2 regions of the Micromonospora sp. WMMD1219 genome follow, and region 1 is predicted to be linked to the other one. Evidence: riboswitches for the same ligand, from Rfam matches in the RefSeq annotation. Region 1 holds a riboswitch; the other holds the start of a gene.
The links. Region 1 has a riboswitch for cobalamin ahead of ACN27C_RS19685 (ABC transporter substrate-binding protein). Riboswitches for the same ligand answer to the same signal wherever they lie in the genome.
Positions count from the first base shown of each region.

Region 1 (4,177 bases):
CTCGTGGTGCTGTTCTTCGTCGGTGCCGAGCAGGGTGCTTTCTCGGTCATTGAGGGCACGATGGTTCACGAGTTTGTCCACGACGCTCGCCACGTCATGGGCTATCCCTGCCACTGACCTCCGCGCGTCATTCGGCCCGGATTCCTGTCCGGACCCGGCACCGAATTCTCCTCTCTTCAAAGACATCGCTGACAGATTGTGTTGCCCGCGGTGCTGTCTTCACGATCGGGACCCGAGATGACCCCCCGTACCTTTCTGCTCCGAGGTTTGGTCGCCGGTGCCCTCGCCGGCTTCGCGGCCTTCCTCATCGCCTCCGCCATCGCCGAACCCGAGATCAACGCTGCCATCGCTATTGAAGAGGCCGCCTCAGTCGCAGCCGAGCACAGTCACGACGCCACGGCGGCGGGCGACCACAGCCATGGCGAGGCCGCCGACGTCTCCCGCGCCACTCAGTCCACGTGGGGCCTGGCCACCGGCACGATCCTGCTCGGCACGGCCCTGGGTGGCGCCAGTGCGCTCGCCGCGGCATTCGCGCTCGGCCGGCTGGGCTCCCTTTCGCCACGCTCCTCGACTGCCCTGGTCACAGCCACCGGGTTCGTCACGACGGCCCTCGTGCCCTTCCTCAAATACCCGTCCACCCCACCGGCGGTCGGTAGCGGCGACACCATCGGGGAGCGCACCGCCCTGTACTTCGGGTTCTGGACGATCAGCCTCACCGCCGCGATCGCGGCGGTCATGTTGGCGCGCCGTCTGCTGGCCCGGCTCGGCGCGTTCGCCAGCGTCGTGGTCGCTTGCGGCGGGTACCTCGTCGTCGTGGTCACCGCCGCCCTGATCCTGCCGACGGTCAACGAGGTCGGCAACTTCCCGGCCGACACGCTCTGGTATTTCCGCCGCGAGTCGATCCTCACCATCGCCACCCTATGGGCGGTGCTCGGCGTGGTCCTGACCGGCCTGGTCGGGCGCGACGCGGACCGGGCCGCCGAGGCTCAGCGTCGCCGCGAACTCGCCGCCTCCCTGTAGGACGTCGACCGGCCGGATCGCAGGGGCCGCGGTACCGCTGTGCCATCGCTGCGGCCCGCTTAGCGTGCCGGCTGCGCTCGAACCCAGGCGTAAGCCGTTTCCACCTCGGCAACGACACTGACGCTCGTCGGCGTGCCGGCCCGCCGCACGACAACGACAGGAAGCCCTCGCTCGGCCGCAACGTCCAGTTTGGCTACCGTATGATCCCCGCCTGAGTCCTTCGTCACCAGGACATCCACGTCGGCCATCACTCCACGCTCATGCTCGAGCGGGTAGGGCCCGCGGCTCTGCAGGACCGTCCAACGGACAGGCAGCAGGATCTCGGGTGGGTCGACCACGCGCACCAGGCACCGGTGTTCACGCAGCGGGTCGGCGAAGCGGTGCAGCGACTGGCGGCCAATGGTCAGGAACGGCCGCTCGCCCAGTTGCGCGGCCACCCCCGCGGCCTCATCGTGGTCGTCGACCCAGTGCCACGTCCCGGCGTCGGGTCGCGTCGACCACCCGGGGCGCTCTAGGCGCAGCAACGGCACCCCCGCGCGGCGGCACGCCTCCGCAGCGTTTGCGCTGATCCGCTCGGCGAACGGATGGGTGGCATCGACCACCACATCCACCGCCTCGGCGTCGAGATAGCCGACGAGTCCGTCCACCCCCCCGAACCCGCCTACCCGCACCTCACCGACGGGACGCCGCGGACGAGCCACCCGGCCGGCGAGCGACGTCACCACCTCGTCGCCGGCGAACACCAATCTATCGGCCAGCGAACGCGCCTCCCGCGTCCCACCCAGCACCAGCACCCTCACCCGTCCGCTCCGATCGTCGACACCGCCCGCACATCATCTCTCGGCGGCTGCCAACAGCGCCTCGACGTCCAGATGCTTCCCGACCAGAATCACCGAGCAGGTCGAAACCGATGTGACGACAGCAACTGCGGACGCAGTGACCGGGTCGGCACAACGGTGGTTAAGGTGTGTGCGCCGTGGTGTTCGGGAAGCCGGTGCGATGCCGGCGCGGCCCTCGCCACTGTGATCGGGAATGCCGTCGGCCCTCGTCGTTCGCGAGGTCACTGGGCTCATCGCCTGGGAAGGCCGGCCGCCGGCAGGTACACCCGTCAGCCAGGAGACCGGCCACGGCAACAGAACGACCTGTCCACGAGGTGTTGGAAGGCGGTCCCGCTGTGCGGTTCCCCATGTCCTGGCGCGTCGCCGCGCCGCTGTCTCTGCTCCCGATCCTGATCGCCGGCTGTTCCGCCGCCGAGACGAGCTCGCCGACGTCGGCTCCAAGCCCCGCTGTGGTGGCGGTCACCAACTGCGGGACCCCGGTCACGGTCACCCATCCGCCGGCCCGCGTGGTGACGATGAACCAGCCGGCCACCGAGATCATGTTGGCGCTGGGCCTGCAAGACCGGATGATCGGCACCGCCTACCTCGACGACGAGATCCTGCCGGACTATGCGGCCGCCTACGCGAAGATCCCCGTTCTGGCGAAGGAGTACCCGGGCAAGGAGAAGCTCCTCGAGGCGGAGCCGGACTTCGTCTACGCCGCATTCAACAGCGCGTTCAGTGACGAGGGCGTCGGTGACCGCGCGGAATGGCAGAAGCTCGGTGTCGGCACCTACATCTCCCCCGCCGGCTGCCCGAAGGAGACCCGGCCGCCGAAGCTTGCGATCTCGGATGTCTTCACCGAGATCCGGGAGATCGCCGCGATCTTCGGGGTGACCGATCAGGCCGAGGCGTTGATCGCCGATCAGCAGGCCCGCATCGACAAGGCAGCCGGTAACGCCAACGGCAACGGCACCCGGAGCATGTGGTGGGACGGCGGCAGCGACGCGCCGAGCGTCGGCGCCTGCTGCGGCGGACCGAACATGGTCATGGCCGCGACCGGCGTGACGAATGTGTTCGCCGACGTGGGCGGCAGCTGGGCCGACACCAGCTGGGAAACAGTCGTCGAACGCGACCCCGATGTCATCGTATTAGTCGACGCGTCCTGGGATACCGCAGAAAAGAAAAAGGCGTTCTTGGCCGGGCACAGCACGCTCAAGGACCTGCCTGCGGTCAAACGCCAGCGGTACGTGGTGATCCCGTTCTCCTGCACCGTCGCCGGGGTCCGCAGCGTCCTCGGCATCGAAGCCCTGGCACAGGGCATCGGTGCCCTCCCGGCCAAGGCCGGAAACTGATCACCACAACGGACCGGGCGGCGGCGCGCACCACCCGGGTGCGCACCGCCGGCACGGCCGCCATCACGCTGACGCTCACGGCCGGTTTGCTGGCCTCGGTGATTTCGGCGATCACCATCGGCGCGGCGGACCTGTCCATCGGCACGGTATGGGCGATCATCGGCGAGCACCTCGGCCTCGCCAAGGCTGATGTATCGGTACTGCGCGGCCACATCGTCTGGAACCTGCGGCTGCCCCGAGTGCTCGCCGCCGCGACTGTCGGCGCGGGGCTAGCGGCGGTCGGTGCCGTCATGCAGACCGTCACGCGCAACCCCCTGGCCGACCCTTACCTACTGGGGGTTTCCTCCGGGGCGGCGCTCGGCGCGGTGCTGGTGATCGTCGCGGGAATCGGCAGCGGCATGGTCGCGGTCAGCGGTGGCGCATTCGCCGGCGCCCTGGCCACGTTCGCGGTCGTGGTGCTGCTGACCGCGCGGCGAGGTGCGCTCGCTCCGACCCGGGTGGTGCTGGCCGGGATCGCCATCGCCCAGCTGTGCGCCGCCTGCACCTCTTTTGTGATCATTTGGGTGGGTGACCCACGCGCCACCCAAAGCATCACCTTCTGGCTGTCGGGCTCGCTCGCCGGCTCCGGCTGGGCGAAGGTCTGCTGCGCTCTTCCGGTGCTGGCAATCGTGTTGCTGCTGGTCCTGTCGCACGCCCGGACGCTCAACGCGTTCGCCTTCGGCGAGGAGGCGGCGGCCGCGCTGGGCGTCGACGTAGGCCGCAGCCGATGGCTACTGCTGATCGGGACCGCGCTGCTGACCGCCGTATTGGTGTCCATCAGCGGGGCAATCGGTTTCGTCGGGCTGATCCTGCCGCACGCCGCACGGTTTCTGACCGGCCCAGATCATCGCCGCCTGTTGCCGGTCGTCGTCCCGGCCGGCGCGATCTTCCTGATTTGGGTGGACACCGCCGCGCGCACCGTGTTCGAACCGCGCGAGCTGCCCG
Region 1 is NZ_CP186057.1:4,119,301-4,123,477, reverse strand. It holds gene ACN27C_RS19700 (CbtB domain-containing protein) at 1-117, shown strand, start outside; gene ACN27C_RS19695 (CbtA family protein) at 238-1,020, shown strand; gene ACN27C_RS19690 (cobalt-precorrin-6A reductase) at 1,080-1,820, opposite strand; cobalamin riboswitch at 1,981-2,163, shown strand; gene ACN27C_RS19685 (ABC transporter substrate-binding protein) at 2,195-3,193, shown strand; gene ACN27C_RS19680 (FecCD family ABC transporter permease) at 3,232-4,177, shown strand, end outside.

Region 2 (4,177 bases), 2.5 Mb from region 1:
GGCGTACGTCAGGCCGAACGCCGCCGCAGCAGCGACGATCAGTCCGGCGTGGGGCCGGTCGACGGCCACCGCCCGGCCGGCGACCAGGACGAGCAGGCCGGCGATCAGCAGGTGAAGGCACCAGGCCAAGGCCCGGATGGTCGGCGTCAGGACGGGGGCAGCGGTGCTCACAGTGCGTCCCACGTTACCGAGGCAGGCGGCCCGGGGGCCTCTATCGAAAGTTAGAACCCGGGTGCCGTCTTCCGGCCCGCGAAGTGCCGTCCTACGCCAGACGCGCACACGGGCGTCGGCAGCGATGGTGGATCCATACCGCTTCCACCGCTGGAAAGGACAGGCCGAGGCCGTGTTCGTCGCCTGGAGAGATCTGAAGTTCGCCAAGGGGCGCTTTGCCCTGATGGGGACCGTCATCATGTTGATCACCCTGCTGGTCGGGCTGCTGTCCGGGTTGACGGCCGGACTGGGCCAGCAGAACGTCTCGGCCATCACCGGCCTGCCCGCCGACAGGATCGCCTTCCAGGCACCCGGCGACGGCCAGAGTGTGTCGTACTCCAACTCCACGGTCACCGAGAAGCAGTGGGAGCAGTGGGCCGAGGCCCCCGGAGTCACCGGTGCCGAGCCGCTGGGCATCACCACCACCAAGGCCACCGCCGGGGACAGAAGCGCCGGGGTCTCCGCCTTCGGCGTCCGGCCCGGCTCCCGCCTGGCCCCCGACAGCGGCCGGATCGACGGGCGCTCGGCAGTGCTGTCCACCAAGGCCGCCGACGACCTCGGCGTGCAGGCCGGTGACTCGATCACGCTGGCCGCGCAGCAACTCACAGTGGCTGCAGTACGGGGCGACGCCTCCTTCAGTCACACCCCTGTGGTGTGGACCAGCTTGGACGCGTGGCAGCGGATCGCGCCTCCCACCGGCACCGGTGGCGGCGGCCCGACGGCCACCGTCGTCGCCCTGACCACCACCTCGGGGGCCGATCTGGCGGCCATCGACCGGCAGGCGGGCACCGAGACGGTCTTCGTCGACGACTCGCTGTCCGCGATCGGCTCCTACACCTCCGAGAACGGCTCCCTACAGCTGATGCGCGGCTTCCTGTTCGCCATCTCCGCCCTGGTCATCGGTGCCTTCTTCACCGTCTGGACCATCCAGCGCAGCGGTGACGTCGCCGTGCTGAAGGCACTCGGCGCCTCCACCGCCAACCTTCTCAAGGACGCCCTCGGACAGGCCGTCGTCCTGCTCACCGGCGGCACGCTGCTCGGCACCGGCATCGCCGCCGCCCTCGGCGCCCTCGTCGCCGGGTCCGCGGTGCCGTTCCTCCTGACCCCGGTGACCGTCCTGCTCCCCGCGGCCGTGATCGTCATCCTCGGCGCGCTCGGAGCCGCTCTGTCCATCCGCCGCATCACCTCCGTCGACCCGCTGACCGCCCTGGGGAGCGCCCGATGAGCCTGAACCTGACCGACGTCACCCTCACCTACCCCGACGGCGAGGGCCGCCTGACCGCCCTCGACCGCGTCACCCTGGACGTACCCAAGGGCAGCCTGACCGCAGTGATCGGCCCTTCCGGCTCCGGCAAGTCCAGCCTCCTCGCGGTCGCCGCCACCCTCATCACCCCCGACTCCGGCACCGTCACCGTCGACGGCACCCCCACCACCGGCATGATCAGGAGCGAACTCGCCGACCTGCGCCGCCGCAGGATCGGCATCGTCTTCCAGCAGCCCAACCTGCTGCCCTCCCTCACCGCCGCCGAGCAGCTCCAGGTCATGGCCCACATCGACGGCCGCCCGCCGGCCACGGCCCGCACCCGCGCCATGGAACTCCTCGACGCGGTCGGCCTCGCCGGCCAGGCCGACCGCCGGCCCCACCAGCTCTCCGGCGGCCAGCGCCAGCGCGTCAACATCGCCCGCGCCCTGATGAACGACCCCACCGTGCTGCTCGTCGACGAACCCACCAGCGCCCTCGACCACGAACGCGGCGCCGCCGTCATCGACCTGATCACCCGCCTCACCCACCAGCAGGCCACCGCCACCGTCCTGGTCACCCACGACCGCACGCTCCTCACCGCCGCCGACCAGATCGCCGAGGTCCACGACGGCCGCCTCCACCTTCCGGCACCGGCCCGCTGAAGCGGCGCGACCCACGAGCTGTCCGGCCCGCAGCAGCAACCCGGCGTACGCCGGGACGCCGGCCCGTCCCCGGCCGGCGGGAACGCGGTCGCGGCCGACGGAATGTGAGACCGCCGACTCCGCCGCTCGTCACGGCACGTGTGCGGCTCCTGGCGCATTGACACCGGGGCTACGGCCACATAAGACTGTCGCGACAACTGAACCACCGCGTGTACGTGCGGGGGAAGACCGGTCGAAATCCGGCGCTGGCCCGCAACGGTAGGCCGTCCAGTGGACTCTGGCGGCGAGCCCGAATACCCGTCGTACGCGTGAATCCGCTCCCCACCCGTCGTGGCCCACGGGTCGGAGTCCCGACCGACCCGGCGTTGCCGCATCGGCCGGGCTTTCGACGACCGCCGGGCCGGAAAGGCGCTTCCGATGGTCGTCCGCCGAAGCCGGCACCGCCTGCTCGCGCTCCTCTGCGGCGTGCTCGCCGCCCTCATCCTCACCACACCGGCCGTCGCCGCACCCGAGCGCGCCGCCCTCACCCGCCCCGAGGCCGCCGCCGGCTGGCTCGCCCGGCAACTGGTCGACGGGGAACGCTTCGAGGCGGTCTTCGACGGCGTCGCCTACCCCGACCAGGGGCTGACCCTCGACGCCGTGTTCGCCTTCGCCGCCGCGGGCGCCGCCGACGACTACAGCGCCGACGCGCTGGCCTGGGTCACCCGGCCGGACGTCCGCGACGGATACGTCGGCGACGGCGTCGCCGAGGCGTACGCGGGCGCCACAGCCAAGCTCGCCCTCGCCGTGCAGGTGCGCGGCGGCGACCCGGCCGACGTCGGCGGGGTCGACCTGATCGCCCGGCTGCGCTCGCTCCAGACGCCGGCCGGCCGGTTCAGCGACCGGTCCGCGTACGGCGACTACAGCAACGCGTTCAGCCAGTCCTTCGCGCTGCTGGCGCTGGACCGCACAGCGGCCGGGGCGCCACCGGCGGCGGCCGCCTGGCTGGCCGGCACCCGATGCCCGGACGGCGGCTACCCGCTGCTGCCCGCGCAACCGGTCTGCGTGTCCGACGTGGACGCGACCGCGCTCGCGACGCAGGCGCTGCGCGCCGCGGGGCGTCCGGCCGACGCCGCCGCCGGGCTGCGCTGGCTCGTGTCCGTCCAAGGTGCCGACGGCGGCTTCGCCAACGCCGCCGGCGCGCCGAACGCCAACAGCACCGGCCTCGCCGCGCAGGCCCTGCGCGACGGCAGCCGGCCCCTGGCCTGGGCGCGCGCCCGGGTGTTCCTCGCCGGACTCCAGGTCGGCTGCGCCGGGGCACCGGCGGACCGGGGCGCTGTCGACTTCGACGGCGGCGGCTTCGACCCGGCCACCGCGCCGCGGGCCACCGCCCAGGCCGTCCTCGGTCTCACCGGGACCGGGTACGCCCGCCTGTCCGCCGCCGGTGCCGAACCCGGCGCGCCGGCGCTCGCCTGCCCGTGAACCCCCTCGCCGCTCACCCGATCACAGGAGGACCCGTGTTCCGTCGTTCCACAGTCCGCAGTTGGCTGGCCGGCCTGCTGGCCGCCGCCGTGGTGGGCGTCGCGCTGACCGCCGCCGAACCCGCGCCCCGGGCGGCGCACGCCGCCGCCTGCGTCGGCACCTCGGGAGTCACAGTGGTCGTCGACTTCGCCGCACTCGGCGGCGGCGTCCAGGTCGGATGTGCCCCGGGTGACCCGGCCACCGGCCTGGCCGCGCTGCAGGCCGCCGGCTTCACAGTCACCGGCACCGCCCGCTGGGGCCTGGCCTTCGTCTGCCGGATCAACGGCAAGCCCACCGCCGCGACCGAGCCGTGCGTCAACACCCCGCCGGTCACGGCGTACTGGTCGTACTGGCACGCCCCCAGCGGCGGCTCCTGGTCCTACAGCACGTCCGGGGCGACCAGCTACAACCCCGCGCCGGGCAGTGTCGAGGGCTGGTCCTTCGGCGCCGGCGCCCCGCCGAGCATCGCCGCTCCCTAGGTGTGACCAGCGGCGCACCGGGTGCCGGCCGCTGCTCTGGCGTCGTCGCGCGCCCGGGCGGTACGGTGTCGGCACCCGGTGCG
Region 2 is NZ_CP186057.1:6,609,910-6,614,086, reverse strand. It holds gene ACN27C_RS30885 (sensor histidine kinase) at 1-171, opposite strand, end outside; gene ACN27C_RS30880 (ABC transporter permease) at 410-1,435, shown strand; gene ACN27C_RS30875 (ABC transporter ATP-binding protein) at 1,432-2,115, shown strand; cobalamin riboswitch at 2,242-2,434, shown strand; gene ACN27C_RS30870 (peptidase) at 2,533-3,576, shown strand; gene ACN27C_RS30865 (hypothetical protein) at 3,612-4,094, shown strand.
Region 2: another riboswitch for cobalamin. It lies ahead of ACN27C_RS30870 (peptidase); the one in region 1 lies ahead of ACN27C_RS19685 (ABC transporter substrate-binding protein).